2 regions of the Alloalcanivorax sp. C16-2 genome follow, and region 2 is predicted to be linked to the other one. Evidence: predicted binding sites of a transcription regulator. Region 2 holds the regulator's gene; the other holds the start of a gene.
The links. Region 2 encodes PhoB, which activates phosphate uptake and scavenging genes when phosphate is short. Its sites were predicted from a motif close to TGTCATANNNNTGTCANA; they were not measured.
Positions count from the first base shown of each region.

Region 1: the regulator PhoB is predicted to act here: its motif matches at 5,518-5,535, upstream of ACLD02_RS10605 (glycerophosphodiester phosphodiesterase).

Region 1 covers NZ_JBKFTL010000002.1:76,157-83,893, forward strand. The annotation lists gene ACLD02_RS10575 (OmpP1/FadL family transporter) at 1-85, opposite strand, end outside; gene ACLD02_RS10580 (LysR family transcriptional regulator) at 1,001-1,909, shown strand; gene ACLD02_RS10585 (hypothetical protein) at 1,967-2,137, shown strand; gene ACLD02_RS10590 (polysaccharide deacetylase family protein) at 2,145-2,843, opposite strand; gene ACLD02_RS10595 (glycosyltransferase) at 2,845-3,981, opposite strand; gene ACLD02_RS10600 (sulfotransferase family protein) at 4,073-5,239, opposite strand; gene ACLD02_RS10605 (glycerophosphodiester phosphodiesterase) at 5,647-6,399, shown strand; gene ACLD02_RS10610 (patatin-like phospholipase family protein) at 6,480-7,619, opposite strand.
Region 2 covers NZ_JBKFTL010000001.1:369,073-376,809, forward strand. The annotation lists gene ACLD02_RS01695 (TMEM165/GDT1 family protein) at 1-377, opposite strand, end outside; gene ACLD02_RS01700 (TetR/AcrR family transcriptional regulator) at 689-1,285, shown strand; gene ACLD02_RS01705 (SlyX family protein) at 1,307-1,513, shown strand; gene phoR (phosphate regulon sensor histidine kinase PhoR) at 1,549-2,865, opposite strand; gene phoB (phosphate regulon transcriptional regulator PhoB) at 2,902-3,606, opposite strand; gene ubiA (4-hydroxybenzoate octaprenyltransferase) at 3,696-4,583, opposite strand; gene ACLD02_RS01725 (chorismate--pyruvate lyase family protein) at 4,587-5,114, opposite strand; gene rd (rubredoxin) at 5,343-5,507, shown strand; gene ACLD02_RS01735 (NAD(P)/FAD-dependent oxidoreductase) at 5,556-6,707, shown strand; gene ACLD02_RS01740 (hypothetical protein) at 6,730-7,101, shown strand; gene ACLD02_RS01745 (hypothetical protein) at 7,182-7,737, shown strand, end outside.

The sequences.
Region 1 (7,737 bases), on a different contig from region 2:
TGTTGCCCATATTGGCGAGCGCGGGCGAGCCGAGAGCCAGCATTCCCGCGGGCAACAGGATTGTTTTGATTATCGATTTTTTCATAGTTAGACAACCTTTCTACCTGATGTTGTTCTTCTTGATGAACGCAGCCGGGTGACCGCAGCTCAACCATTAGCACAGCTTTTACATTTTCGGTAAGGATCATAGCGCCGCGTTAAACGGTCTCCACGGCTAGAGCCGCCGGGAGTAAGGCGTTTAAACGAAGCGGTGTGTTGATATTGGGGGAACGGATGCGCCGTCCTGGCTTGTCGATACAAAGAACATTCGTTCTCGACCTCCTTCTTTTTTGTTGTACTTCACCGCGTTTCAGACACGGCTGATTTCTTGTCCGTTTGTTGTTTTTTTTGGCGCCCTGCCCGGACGCCGGAATGACAACGGGGAGACTGACAGAATCCTAGTGGGTCGACGATGAAACCGTAAACACAAAAACAATGAAAAGGAGCCTTTCAAAAAATGAAAAGGCCGCTTTTCCCTTAACCCCGCGAATTACGCCGTCGACGGCGAACCCTGGCCAGCACAAGCACAGATGTAAACACTTATGGCCCGGCAAGTCCAAGGCTGTTTGGGCGGAGAAACCGGCAAAAAAATATACACAAACAATTGTTTTGTATCTTTTTGGGCAAAATCCTTTCCTTAATCCTATAATGTAGGAAACATCGTCATGCTCGATGTTGACCTTGTTTACAGGTGTTACCTAAAGGAACATGACATCGGCCGCTGGCTGGAAAACCGGGCCTGCTGGCGGCAAAACAGAAAGGGGCGGCCTTCGCTCTGGTGCGGGGTCCGGTGTACTCAAAGGATAAAACCGGTGTTTCCTCCGGCTATGGTCGTAGCGGAACGAGTGTGCCATACTCAACAACGTTCATGGATGGACGTACATGCACCCCGCTTCACCGTGCCTCGGCGCGGTTATTAAAAAAACGAAATCAGGTGTAAACAACAAAAAGGGAATGCGCGATGAAACGGCTTGCGGATTTCGCCATTTTCGTGGCGGTTGTCAAAGCAGGGACCATCTCCCAAGCGTCCAAGACGCTGGACCTTTCCATTGCTTCGGTCAGCAAATACATCACCCGTATCGAGCAGCAAATGGGCGTGCGCCTGTTGGTGCGTAATTCTCGCGGGCTCAAGCTTACCGACGAGGGCCGCGATCTTTATGAACACGTCGACCGGCTGCTCGACGAACTGGACGCGGTGGTCACCAAGGTCAGCAAAAGCAGCCTGCAACCGCAGGGTGTGTTGCGCATTACGTCGAGCATCGGCCTGGCGCGGCGCCGGATCGCGCCGCTGGTGTCGGAATTCGCGGCCCAGTACCCGGATCTTTCCGTGCAGCTCAATTTCGGCGACCGCGACCCGGACACCGGCGCCGGCCAGGTGGACGTGGCCATCGTGATCGGCCAGCCGCAGGACTCCTCCCTGGTGGCCAAGCGCATTCTGCGCAACCCCTGCGTGCCGTGCGCCTCGCCGGCCTATCTGCAACGCCACCCGGCGCCGACCACGCCCCAGGAACTGAAGGAACACGCCTGCCTGATTCTGGATTGCCCGGGCTCTTTCAAGGACCTCTGGGTGCTGGAGGATGAATCCGGCAAACGCCATTCAGTGCGGGTAAAAGGCGGCCTGATCACCGACAACAGCGAAACATTGCGTGAGTGGGTGCTGGACGGTCAGGGCATCGCCATGAAGAGCCTGTGGGACATCGAGGACAAGCTGGAAAGCGGCGAACTGGTGCGGTTGCTGCCCGGTTACCGGGCGCCGGATCTGGATTTCTATCTGGTGTACGCCGGCCGCGAGCTGATCCCGGCCAAGACCCGCGCTTTCGTGGCGTTCCTGGAAGACCGTGCCGAACGGCTGCAGGCAAGCGCCGGCTGAACGCGATCTTCACGCCTCAGGCGTTAGTCTCCCCGGGTCACATGGGGAGGGGGCTTCATGAAAACCAGATTTCTGACTCGGGTGCTGCTGCTTCTTGCGGCGTTTTTCTATATGCCCGGGGCCGGTTTCGCCAGCGATCCCTCCGCCGCCGACGGGCCCACCATCGGCGGTGAAAGCTCTTCCTCCGACGCGGACCTGCCCCGCCGCCCCACCGCCGTGCGCGGCTAGGTCCACCTCAGGCCAGCGCCGGGTAATCCAGCGTGTGGTCCAGCCGGCGCACCCAGGCTTCCACCTGCCCACCCAGCTTGTAGTACAGATCCCCGGGATGAATCGACACCCGCAGTGAGCGCCCGCTCAGCAGCGCCGCCGCCAGGTTGGCGCGGTTGAACAGATTAAGGCTCCAGGCGCGCCAGGCGGTATCCGCCTCGAACCCGACCAGCGGCAAACGGATAAAGCGACGTTCCCGGGCGTCGTATACGCCGCCGAGGGTTTCGAAGTAGCGGAACGGCAGCGCCGCCAGGGCGCGTGGCTCGATGCGCCCCAGCGCCCAGGCCGGCGGCACGTACAGTGGCGACGGCGTCAGTCCATGCTCCACGAACCAGCGGTGGCAGTCCTGGATCAAGGCGGCGATGGCGGCGCCGTCCAGGGACAAATGCTCGGCCACGTCGCGGGAAATAAAGCGGCTGTGCAGGCGGTGGTGAAGGGTGCGCGGCGGGTCGCAGCGGTGCCGCCAGCCGTGGCCGGCCAGCGGGTAGCCCCGCGCGCTCAGGTCGCGGAGCCAGTCCAGATCGTCCGCGTGCCAGTCGCGACCGGGCACCACCAGCAGGGTGATCGCCCCGGCCGGGATGTCCACCAGCCGCTCCAGCAACTCGGACACCCGCTCACGGGTTTCCGGCATTACATCATGGATGGAAACAAGCCCGGAAAGCGCCATGTCAGAGCCCGGGGCGGGCCTGGCTGGTGCTCAGCCGGCGCAGCACCGCCAGGGTCGGTGAACGGCGCGGCTTGGGCATGGCGGCGCCCTGTCGCGCGCAGCCGCCGAGCACTTGCAGCCAGCCCTCCACGGCCTCGCGGTTCATGGCCAGGGCGGCCTGGCGGCCGGCGCGAGCCTGCTCGCGGCGCCGCTCCGGCGTCATTGCCCGCAGGCGGGTCAGGGTGTCGGCCAGGCATTCGCCGGGCTCGGCCACGGTGAGAGCCCGGGCCAGGGCCGGCCACTGATTGATGCCGCAGACCGGCGTGGTGATCACCAGGCGTTCGCGGGCCAGAGCCTCCAGGGCCACGGTGCCGAACGCCTCCACGGCGGAGGGCAGCACCAGCACCTGGTGGGCGTCCAGCTCCGCCACCACCCGTTCACGACTGCACCAGCCCAGGAAATTCAGGTTGGGCAGCTCCTTGCGACGCTGTTCCACCAGGCCACGCAGCGGACCATCGCCGGCCACGGTGAAACGGCAGTCCGGGTGCGCCTCGGCGAGGGCCAGGAAATGCTCGATGTTCTTTTCCGCCGCCAGCCGGCCCACATAGAGCACTGAGTCCACGGTGTCGGCCAGTGGCGTCACGGCACTGTTGACGAACTCCGCGCCCAGCGGCGTGCCCACCAGTTGCGGATGGCGGGCGCCGGCGGCGCGGGCATCGGCGATCATGCTTTCACAGATGGTGGCCACCGCGCTGCTGCCCCGGAACATGGTGCGGTTCAGCCAGTTGAGCAGGCCGCCGGCCAGCCGCGCCAGGCGCGGGCCCCAGTACAGCTGCACCAGGCGGTCATAGTCGGTCTGGAAGGTCACGCACACGGGAATGCCAAGCTTGCCGGCGATCCAGTAAGCGCCCAGCGAGAAAATCCCGGGGCCGGGGATGACGATCACATGGGGTTTCATCTCCCACACCAGGGCGCTCAGTTCCCGCATCTTGGGGAAGAACAACCGCTGGGTGGGGTCGCCGGGAATCGGCACGGACAGACCCTGGCACGGGTGGGGCTCTTCCAGGCTGGGACAGACCAGTTCGGCTCGTTCCACCTCCTGGCCCAGGTGCGTCACCAGATCCTGGAAGTAGGCACCGACGCCATTGCGGCCTTTCATGGCGTCCACGACAAAAAGTACTCGCAGGTCTTTTGTTTTCATAGCAGGCAGTATGAGTACCACTTATTTCCGATTTGTGACAAGAAAAATGTCACTCGTGTTCAACCCCGGGCAAGGGGTAACTGAATTTTTCGTACACCCAGCCGAAGGTGGCGCACAGCCGCTCGGGGGCCACGCCCAGGCTTTCCAGGGAGTAGTGGTGGCCGCTGCGGTAGCGCCGGGCGCGTTCGTCCTCGGCGGCCAGCCGCGCCTGGTAGGCCGGTGACGGGGTCATCCCGAAGCGCCGGTAGAACCCCTCCACGGTGGCGCGCGGCTCGGCGGCCAGGGCTTCCATCACGGACAAGGCCTGGCGCTCCGGTGGCAGCCGCTCCAGTTGCTCCAGCAGATGGCGGTAGTAATAGTCGAGCATGGCCAGGAAGCCCTCGCGCCAGTAGGCGGCGGTGTCACGGCCATCGAACACCCGGGCGCCGATGACGATGGAGTTGATCTGCGAGGGCACCGCCGCCGTGGGGTTGCGCAGGCAGCCGATGAAGCGGGCATCCGGAAAGGCCGCCGCCAGAGTCGCCATGAACGGCGTGAACGACGGGTTCTTGGACAGGAAGGTCAGGTGATCGCCGTGGAAATACAGGTGGCGCTGCACGAAGCGCCGGTAGGCGGCCATCAGGCGCTGTTTCTCCGCCGCCGGCAGGTCCCGGTCGGCGTAGGTGAGCCGCCACAGGCGCGGGTCCGGCACGGCCAGCACCAGCAGGAAGCAGCCGAGCACCGGCAGCAGCGCCAGGTAATCTTCCTCCGGATCGCGCAGGCCGGTCTTGTGGACGTCGTCCAGGCCGCCCAGCAGGCGTCGCTCCAGCCACTGGAAGGCCCGGCCCAGCGGACGCCCGAACAGGGCATCCAGGCGCCCTGCCCCGCGCCACAGGCAGCGCTGGGTGACCGAGGGGGCGAAGATCAGCTCCCATAGGGCGGTGGTGGTGAAGCGCTTGTCGTCGGCGGCCAGCAGCCGGTGCAGGAAGGTGGTGCCACTGCGCGGCACGCCCACCACGAACAGCGGCTCGCGCACCCGCACGCGGCGGAAATCCGGAAACAGCAGATGGTCGAGCAGCAGCCCCAGGCCGTTGACCGCCTGCACCAGGAGGAACAGGGGCCAGAAGCCGGCCATCACCAGCCAGCGTCGCGGCGAGACGCCGCTTACGGTGCCGTCGTAGTCCGGATTCCAGGAGCGCACGAACAGCACCGCGTATGCCTTGATCAGGGAACCCATCCCGGTCTCCGGCGGTTCGCGGTGGGCCAACCCTAGCAGGCCCAACATGACTCTTCCATGACAACGGGCCTCCGCTCAACGCCGGACGGTCCGCGCCGCGCCCCTAGGCGCGACTGTAGGAGCGACTGTAGGAGCGACTTCAGTCGCGATCAGCCAGGCCGTTATCGCGACTGAAGTCGCTCCTACAGGCTGTTCTACGGGCTGTTCTACAGGCTGTTCTACGGGGGGTCTACGGGGGCTTCGACGGTTGCTTCCATGGAGACCGTGGCGGGGGCGGTTGCGACAATTGCGTGACAAATGGGCGGAGGCTATTGATGCGGTCGGGGCGCCAAAGCACAATGCCCGGCGAACCGGCGGGCGGTCCGCCCAACGCCTGATGCATAGATGCATAGCTGCATAAGAGACCCATGAACCAAGGCATTCCTACCATCGTTGGCCACCGCGGCGCCCGCGGCGAGGCCCCGGAAAACACCCTGGCCGGTTTCCAGGTCGCCCTGGAGGCCGGTGCCCGCGAAGTGGAGCTGGACGTACGCCTGTCCCGGGACGGGCATTTGATCGTGGTGCACGACCAGCACGTTACCCGTACCACCGGCGAACGGGGCAAGGCGCACCACTACACCCTGGCACAACTGGGGGTGCTCGACGCGCGCCACGACACTCCCGGCTGGCACAGCCCGGTGTGCATCCCCTCCCTGCGCGAAGTGGTGGAGCTGTGCGGCCCGACGATGCGTTTTCAGTTCGAGGTGAAGGGCACTGAGTCCGCTCTGCTGCACCGGCTTGCCCACCGTCTGGTGGCACTGATCGACGAGCTGGGGCTCCATGAGCGGGTGGTGGTGACCTCGAAGCACACCGGTTTTCTACGCATGCTGGGCAACATGACTCCCCGGGTGGAGCGCGGCTACGTGGTGGAATACCGCTACCAGCAACCCACCCGGCGCGCCGCCGGCCTGGGCTGCGCCTGGCTGATGCCACGCCATTCCCTGGTGACCCCGGCGCTAATGCGCCGCGCTCGGCGCCGGGGGTTGAAAGTGTCCACCTGGACGGTGAACGATCTGGTGGAGGCGGAGCGCCTGGCCGGGCTCGGCGTGGACGGCATCATCACCGATTTCCCGACCAGCTTCATCGCGCATTTCAATAAACGCGGCGCCAACCGCGACTGAAGCGGAGCCCCGCCCGGCCGCTCCTACAGTGGCTATTGGCAAGGTTTTGTAGGAGCGACTTCAGTCGCGATAACGCCCCCTCAATCCCGCAAAAAGGCGCGGATTTCCTCCTCGCGGGCCTTGGCGTCCTGATACCCCAAGGCCATCAAGCGCCCCGTGAAGCCCGGCTCGAACAGCAGATAACTGACCGCCGATGCCCCTGGTGACCGGGTCGCCCCGGAGCCGCGCAGGAAAAAGCGCAGGGTACGCGGCAGCTCCTTGGTGTGCTCGGCGGCGATTTCGTCCAGCGGCTGGGACGGGTAGATTTTCAGTACGTCCACCTTGCGGAGCTGGATCTCATGCTGGCTGCGGGCCCGGTTGCTGAGCGCCTGCACGGTGCGGTTGATCCGTTCCAGACGCTCCACGTCCCCTTCCAGAGTGTCCACGAACACACTGTCCAGTACGTGGCCGAGCACCTGGGCCAGGGACGGGTAACCGCTCAACTGCCGCTGGTGAGCGGCGGAGGAATGGCCGGATACGCCGATCACCAGCAGCCGGTCGGCGCCCAGATGCAGCGCCGGGCTCACCGGCGCCAGCTGGCGCACGGCGCCGTCACCATAGTAACGGCCATCCACCTGCTCGGCGGGGAACAGCAGCGGAATCGCCGCCGAGGCCAGCAGGTGCTGCACGCCGATGGCGGAACGCCGCCCCAGGCGCCGCGCCCGGTTCCATTCCGGCAGGTCCGGCGCGCCCTGGAAGAACGCCACGGATTCGCCGGAGGCGTAGCTGGACGCGGTGATCGACAGGGCCCGCAGATGGCCTTCGTCGATGCTCTGGCCGATGCGTTGAAAATTGATCACCAGCCGCAGCAGCCGTTTCAGCGGCGTGTTGTCGAGCAGCGCGCTGCGCGTGGTGCCACGGCCGGCGGCGGCGGAACTGAACACCCAGCGCAACAGGCTGCGCACGAAGGCGACGATGTCGGTGCGGTAGACCTGGTCGGCGGTCATGTTCGCCCACACCTGCTCCAGGCCGCGCACCGCCAGGCGGTAATCGTGGGCGCCGGCGGCCAGGCCGGCGGCATTGATGGCGCCGGCGGACGTGCCGCAGATGATCGGGAAGGGATTGGTGGCGCTGGGCGGCGACATGTCCGCGATGGCACTGAGCACGCCCACCTGGTAGGCGGCGCGGGCGCCACCGCCGGACAGAATCAGCCCCCGCGTGGGGGCGGACGAAACTGGCATGGTGCGATCTCCTTATGCACGCATTATGGGCGACCGGGCGGGCCCCGTCATCCGTCGGAAAGCGCTGGCGCCGGGCGGCGGCGCGGCGCTATGCTGGCCGCACTTCAATGGATATGCC
Region 2 (7,737 bases):
ACCGCCAGGGCCACCGTGGCCACCTGGGTCTTGTCGCCGATTTCGGCGATGAAGAACAGTACCAGGCTGGTCAGGAAGGGGCCGAAGCGGTATTTGTCGCCGACCTCTTCGTCCTTGTCCGGAATCAGCATCCACAGGCCCAGGGCGATGAAGCTCAGACCGAGAATCCACTGCAGCCAGTTTTCCGGGATGGCGCCTGCCAGCCAGTCACCGAACCAGACGCTGATGCCGTGGTTGATCAGGGTAGCGACGATCACGCCGGCGAGAATCGGCCAGGGTTTGCGGTAGCGCACCACCAGGGCCAGCGACAACAATTGGGTCTTGTCACCGATTTCGCCCAGGGCGACCAGCAGGGTAGAGGTAAAAAAGGCGTCCAATGGAGTTCCTTAGGGGGGCGGGATCGACCAATAACCGGAGACATCGCCCGTCGATCCCGCCCCCGCGGAATACGGACAATGCCTCAGGTCTCGTCGATACCGCCTGCACGGTGATGCGTGCGGCGGGACACGATCGCCATGCGCATTGAGGCGCAAATATGTTGACGACCGTCCAGAGCGGGGTGGCTCGGCGACTACTCCCCCAAGACGGCGCCAACCATAGCCGGGTGCGCCGGGCATGGCAAGTCCGGCTGCGCCGGCGCGGCTTCATGTGTAGGCTGTGAACATCTCGAGATGGAGGAGCCGAAAGCGTGTCCACATACCACCATGGCAACCTGCGCCCGGCGCTGGTGGAAGAGGGGCTGGCGTTGCTGGCGGAAAAGGGCGGCGACGGCTTCAGCCTGCGCGAGCTGGCGCGCCGGGTGGGTGTCACCGCCAACGCCAGCTATCGGCATTTCGCCAACAAGGAGGCCTTGATGCTGGCCCTCGCCGCGGAGGGATTCCGGCGCCTGCGCGCCGCCCAGGAGGCCGCCGAGGCGGCGGCCGACAGCCCCGGGCGGCAATTGCTGGCCGGTGGTCTCAGTTATCTGCGCTTCGCCCATGCCAACCCGGCCCTGTTCCGCCTGATGTTCGGTGCCGCCGCCGCCGCCCGGCGTGGCGGTGACGATGATGATCCCGAGCTGACCGATACCTCCAACGCCGCCTTCGAGACCCTGCGGCGGGCGGTGGCCCGCGCCGGCGACGCCGACGAAGCCACGGTACGACGGACCGCCCTGCGTGCCTGGGCCATGGTGCATGGTTTCAGCCAGTTGCTGCTGGATGGACAGCTCGATCATCTTGGCGACGATCCCCTGGCCGAGGCGGAAGCCGCGCTCACCGACGCCATTCGCGCCGCCGGCCCGGTATAATCCCGCTCCCGGAGGAACCCCATGAGCGAAAACCGTTTTCTTGATATCGAAACCAAGCTGGCCTACCAGGAGGATCTGGTGGCCAGCCTCAATCGCATCGTCAGTGACCAGCAGCGCAAGCTGGACGAGATGGAAGCCGCTTACCGGAAATTGGTCGACCGGGTGGTGGAGCAGGGCGAGGAGCTGGCGGCGCTGCGTATCCAGGACGCGCCGCCGCCGCATTACTGATGCCCCGTCCCGCCAGGATGGCTGTAGGAGCGGCTTCAGCCGCGAATCGGCGTGTCAGCGGGCGGCCCCGCCACCCGGGCCGGCGGGAAGTGACAGGTGAAGGTGCTGCCCTTGCCCAGGGTGCTCTGGATTTCCAGTTTGCCGTCGTGACGCAGCATCACGTGCTTGACGATGGCCAGGCCCAGGCCGGTGCCTCCGGTCTGGGTCACGCGGCTGTTGTCCGGCCGGTAGAAGCGTTCGGTGAGCCGCGGAATGTGCTGCGGATCAATGCCGGGGCCGTCGTCGCTGACCGAGAGATGGCCGCCCTGGTTGTCCTGGCGCCATTCGATGTGAATGTGCCCCTGGGCCGGCGTGTATTTGACCGCGTTGGTGATCAGGTTGCCGAAGGCGCTTTCCAGCTCCGCCGGATTGGCCACCAGGCGCGCGTCCTCGGGCACCGTCAGGGTAATCTCGTGATCCTTCTCCCGGGCCAGGGCCAGGGCGTTTTCGCGCATGCGGTGCAGCATGCCGTGCACCGCCACGGTCTGGCCGGTGTTGTCCGCCTTGGTGTTTTCCAGCCGTGACAACAGCAGCAGGTCGTTGACCAGCGCCTCCATGCGATGGCTCTGGGTATCCATGTGATACAGCGCCCGGCGCAGGCGGGTCTGCTCCTCGGGCACGGTGTCGAGCAGGGTCTCCAGGTAACCCTTGAGCACGGTGAGCGGCGTTTTCAGCTCGTGGCTGACATTGGCCACGAAGTCCTTGCGCATCTCTTCCAGGTGGTGGAGCCGGGTCATGTCCCGGGCCAGGATCAATTGGTCGCCCTCACCGAACTCGGTGATGCGGAATTGCAGGATGCGGTTGTCGTCCACCGGCGCCGGGATTTCCAGCGGCTCGTTAAAGCGGCCCTTGGCGAGATAATGGGTGAAGCGCGGGTGGCGGATCAGGTTGGTGAGCGGCTGGCCCAGATCCTTGTCCGGGCGCAGGCCAAGGTGTTTCTGGGCGGCGTGGTTCCAGTATTCCAGGTGGCCGTGCTGGTCGATCATCACCACCACGTCTTCCAGGGCGTTCACCGACTCCTGGGCGCGCTGGATGATGCCCTGAAGGTTGTCCTGGGCGCGCCGTTCCTGGCGGAACAGATGCTCCAGGCGGGTGTAGAATTCGCCCCACAGGCCGCCGGCGTCCGGCGGGTCGGTGTGCTCCTCGCGCACCAGCCAGGTGTACAGGGCGAACAGTTGCCGGGTGCTCCAGATGATGTACAGCCCCAGGCCCGCCACCAGCGGCCAGATGGTTCGCCATAGCAGACACAGCAGCAGGGAGGCCGCCACCAGGATCAGGATGCGGTTGACTTCCTTGGCCAGACTGGCCCTCATTCCCGAGGGGTGCTTCATGCAATGAACCTTAAACCATCAGGATGCCTGGCTGGTCTTCACCGAGAACCGGTACCCCGTGCCGCGCACCGTTTGAATGAAACCGTCGAAGCCGTGCGGTGCCAGGGCCTTGCGCAGGCGGCGGATGTGCACGTCGATGGTGCGGTCCTCCACATACACGTTGGCGCCCCACACCTGATCCAGCAACTGGGTGCGTGAGTAGGCGCGCTCCTGGTGGCTCATGAAGAACTCCAGCAGCCGGTATTCGGTGGGGCCCATGTCCACCGGATTGCCGTGGGCGCTGATGCGGTGACTGACCGGGTCCAGGCACAGGCCCTCCACGTCGATGGCCTTTTCCGCAGCGGCCACCGAGGAGCGCCGCAGCACCGCCTTGATGCGGGCGATCAACTCGCGGGTGGAGAACGGCTTGGTGATGTAGTCGTCGGCGCCCACATCCAGGCCCTGGATCTTGTTGTCTTCCTCGCTCTTGGCCGTGAGCATGATGATCGGCACCTCGGTGGTGGCGTCCTCGCGCTTGAGGCGGCGTGCCAGCTCGATGCCGCTTACCGACGGCAACATCCAGTCCAGCAGCACCAGATCCGGGCGCTCGTCGACGATGCGCTCATGAGCGACCTGGGCGTTCTCCGCCTCCAGTACATCGAAGTCGGCCAGTTCCAGGGCCACGGCCACCATTTCGCGGATGGCCGGTTCATCGTCAACGATCAGAATGCGGTTTCGGGACATGGCTGCAATCTCTAATTTTTCGCCGTTTTTGAATTGTCCCCTATTACATTGCCTTTTTATGACATCCCGATGACAAATTTGCACCCTTTTCAGCTTCCACCGGCAACCAGGTATTGCAGGTACAGCCCAATGAACACGCAGCCTCCGGCCCAGTGGTTGCTCAAAAAGGCGTGGAAGCAGGGCCAGCGCTCGCGGTAACGAATACGCCATTGTTGATGCACGAAACTGGCCGCCATGGCCGCCAGTCCCAGATACCAGGGCCAGGCGAAACCGAGCCGCTGGCCCACCAGCCAAAGCGCCACCAGGGTGAGCCCCTGCAGCACGCCGATGATCAGCTTGTCCAGGTCGCCGAACAGAATCGCGGTGCTCTTGATGCCGATCTTCAGGTCGTCCTCCCGGTCGCACATGGCGTACTCGGTGTCATAGGCCACGGTCCACAGCAGATTGGTGGTGAACAGCAGCCAGGCGATCTCCGGCACGGCGCCGGTTTCCGCGGCGAACGCCATCGGCACCGCCCAACTGAAGGCGGCGCCCAGAAACAGCTGGGGCAGATAGGTGAAGCGTTTGGTGAACGGGTAGAGCAGAGCCAGCCCCAGGCCGCCGAAGGACAGCAGAATGGTGAAGCGGTTGAGGAACAGCACCAGCACGAAGGCCAGTAACCCGAGCCCGGCGAACAGCGCCAGAGCCTGCTTCGAGGACAGCGCGCCGGTGGCCAGGGGGCGCCCCTCGGTGCGCTCCACATGGCCGTCGAAGTCCCGGTCCGCGTAGTCGTTGATCACGCAGCCGGCGGCGCGCATCACGTACACACCGAGCACGAAGATGATGATGTGCTTGAGGCTGGGGGTGCCGTCGCCGGCGATCCACAGCGCCCACAGAGTAGGCCACATCAGCAGCATGCTGCCGATGGGTTTCTCCAGGCGCATCAGCTGGATCCAGGGCCACAGGGCCGGGTAGCGGTGTTCCACGAAAGCGAGCATAGGTCAGCGGTCCGGTTCGAGCAGCAAATCCCAGAGCGCGGGCAGGAAATGCTCGGCCACCAGCAGCGGCCGACCGCGCTTCACGAACCGGGATTGTCGCCCCCAGCACGGCCCCTGGCCAGAGGGGCTGTCACCGAAGCGTACCCATACCTGGTCGCGGTGGGCCGCCGGTCGCCGGTACAGCTCGCTGCCCAGGGAGCGGCTGCCCATGTGCGCCAGGCTGCGGTTGGCGCCGGCCAGGGTGGTCAGCGGCAGCACGCTGCGGGCCTCCACCACGGGGCGCTCGTGCACCAATAAGGTGACCTCGCGGATCAGGGCATGGCGCCGGCCCACCTGGCCGAGCTGGCGCTGCTCCTCGAGGTCCGGCGCGCCGATCAGGCGCCGCGACGGCGCCACCCGGAACGGGCCCAAGCCTCGCAGCCGTCGGGTCAGAGAGCCGGGGTCGGCCAGCCAGTCGCGGATCAGCGGGGGCAGCACAAGGCGTTCCTGGGCGCGCCAGCGGGCATCGGCGTGCAAGGCGGTATCGGGCATGATTCGGGCTCGGTCGCGACGGGCGCGGGGACTATGGCCCAGGATGACCGTTCAATCAAGCATCGGCACGAACCCTGCTTATCGCTACGGCGGCGGCTCATCGTGACCCGAGGGCAAAGTTGCCATTACTGACTGTCATTGATTTTTGTAACGCCCGTGGCTACGTTAGCGGGCCCCTGGAACGGCCCGTTTACCCGGGCCCGGATTCCGACGAAACGAGGTTTTAGCATGAAGAAATGGGAATGCGTGGTGTGTGGCTTCATCTACGATGAAGAGGAAGGCCTGCCCGAGGAAGGCATCGAACCCGGTACCAAGTGGGAAGACGTCCCCGAGGACTGGGTGTGCCCCGACTGTGGCGTGGGCAAGGAAGATTTCGAGATGATCGAGATCTGAGCCGCGCTCCCAGCCCGTCCCTCCCTTTCCCCGATCTAAGGACCCGCCATGAACCCCATCGTCGTCATCGGATCCGGCCTGGCCGGTTTCAACACGGTCAAGGAATTCCGCAAGCTGGACAAGGAGACCCCGGTGGTGGTGCTCACCGCCGACGACGGGCGGAATTACTCCAAGCCCATGTTGTCCACCGGTTTCACCAAGGAAAAGAGCGCCGACGAGCTGGCCATGGCCACCCCGGAGCAGGTGGCCGAACAGTTCAATGTCACGGTGCGCACCGGCGTGCACGTGGCCGGCATCGACACCGGCAAGCAGCGCGTGCTGCTGCCCGATGACCACCTGGACTACAGCGCTCTGGTGCTGGCCCTGGGCGCCGATACCTGGACGCCCCCCCTGGAAGGTGACGCCGTGGGCGAGGTGTTCTCGGTCAACGACTTGATGGACTACGGTCGCTTTCGCCAGGCCCTGGACGGCAAGAAGAGCGTCACCATTCTGGGCGGCGGCCTGATCGGTTGCGAGTTCGCCAACGACCTGTGCAACGGCGGTTTCCAGGTGAATCTGGTGGAGCCGCTTGGCCGCTGCCTGCCCATGCTGCTGCCGGAAGCCGCCTCCGCCGCCGTGGGGCGTGGCCTGGAAAGTCTGGGCGTGAACTTTCACTTCGGCCCCCTGGCCAAGGCGGTGCATCGCAACCGGGACGGCGAGGGCCTGGTCACCGAGCTCTCCGACGGCACCCACCTGGAGTCCGACGTGGTGCTCTCCGCCATCGGCCTGCGCCCGCGTATCGACATCGCCAAGGATGCCGGCCTGCGTACCAACCGGGGCATCCTCACCGACCAGCAACTGCGCACCAGCGCCGATAACGTCTATGCCCTGGGCGACTGCGCCGAGGTGGAAGGCCATGTGCTGCCCTATGTGCTGCCGCTGATGGCCGGCGCCCGGGCCCTGGCCAAGACCCTGGCCGGCGAGCCCACCCCGGTGAGCTACGGCGTCATGCCGGTGACCATCAAGACGCCGGCCTGTCCGGTGGTGGTGTGCCCACCGCCGGAAGAGCTGGACGGCGACTGGGAGGTGGAGGAAGACGGCGACACCGTGCGCGCCCTGTTCCGCGACCGTGACGGCGCCCTGCGCGGCTATGCCCTCACCGGCGAAGCGGTCAAGGAGAAGCTCAAACTCAACAAGGAACTGCCGGCGCTGATGCCGTGAACCGCGGTCACCTGGAGAGCCGATGAAATTCCGTCTGATCCTGCTGTTGCTGGGCTGGCGTCTGGCCTGGCTGGCCCGCCGCCACCCGGGATTCCGCCAGCAGCTCGAGCACCGTGACGTGGTCATGCAGTGGCGCACCTTCGACGGCCGCGCCGCCCGCTGGTATCACTTCCAACCGGGTCGGGTGCGCCGCCACGCCGGGCTGCACCCAAGCCCCACGGTGACGCTTAACTTCAAGGACGCGCGGTACGCCTTCCGCACCCTCAAGGCGTCCGGTAAGAACCAGATGGTATTCATGGAGGGCATGCAGGCCGGTGACATCAAGGTGGAAGGCGACCCCGGCCACTTGATGTGGTTCATGACCCTGATGAAATTCATCATCGGCAAGGCCTGAATCGCGGGCGCTTGATACAGGTCGGTTGCGTCCCCCGGCGGGACGATTAGGATGGGGGCATTCAACCCAAAGGAAGCCCCATGATTGCTCTGCGACGTACCGTTCTGGTCCTGCTGACCCTGGCCCTGGCCGCCTGCGCCACTCCCACCGAGGTGAGATCCGGCTGGAACCCGCCCGCCGGCGAGCGCCCGCGTTTCGAAAACCTGTTCGTGATCGCGCTGGTCAACGACAACCAGGGCCGCGTCGCCGTGGAGGACGCCCTGGGCGACGCCCTGCGCGACCGCATCCGCCACGTTTATCTGGCCCACCGGCAACTGGACGCCGCCAACGATGGCGACGACCTGCGCCAACGGGTGGAAAAAGCGGTGGCCCGCACCGGCACCGACGGCGTGCTGGTGGTTTCCTTCCTCAAGGCCGAAGTGCGCGCCGACTATGTGCCGCCCCGCCTGCAGGGCTTCGGCCCGTCACTGGGCGCCGGTTACGACACCGTCTACGCGCCGGGCTATTACACCGAAAGCCGGGACTACTACCTGCAAAGCACGCTCTACCAGGTGGGCCTCGACAGCCCGGTGTGGCAGGCCCAGTCCAGGGTGATCAATCCCACCAGCCTGCGTAACGCCGTGCGCGGCTACGCCG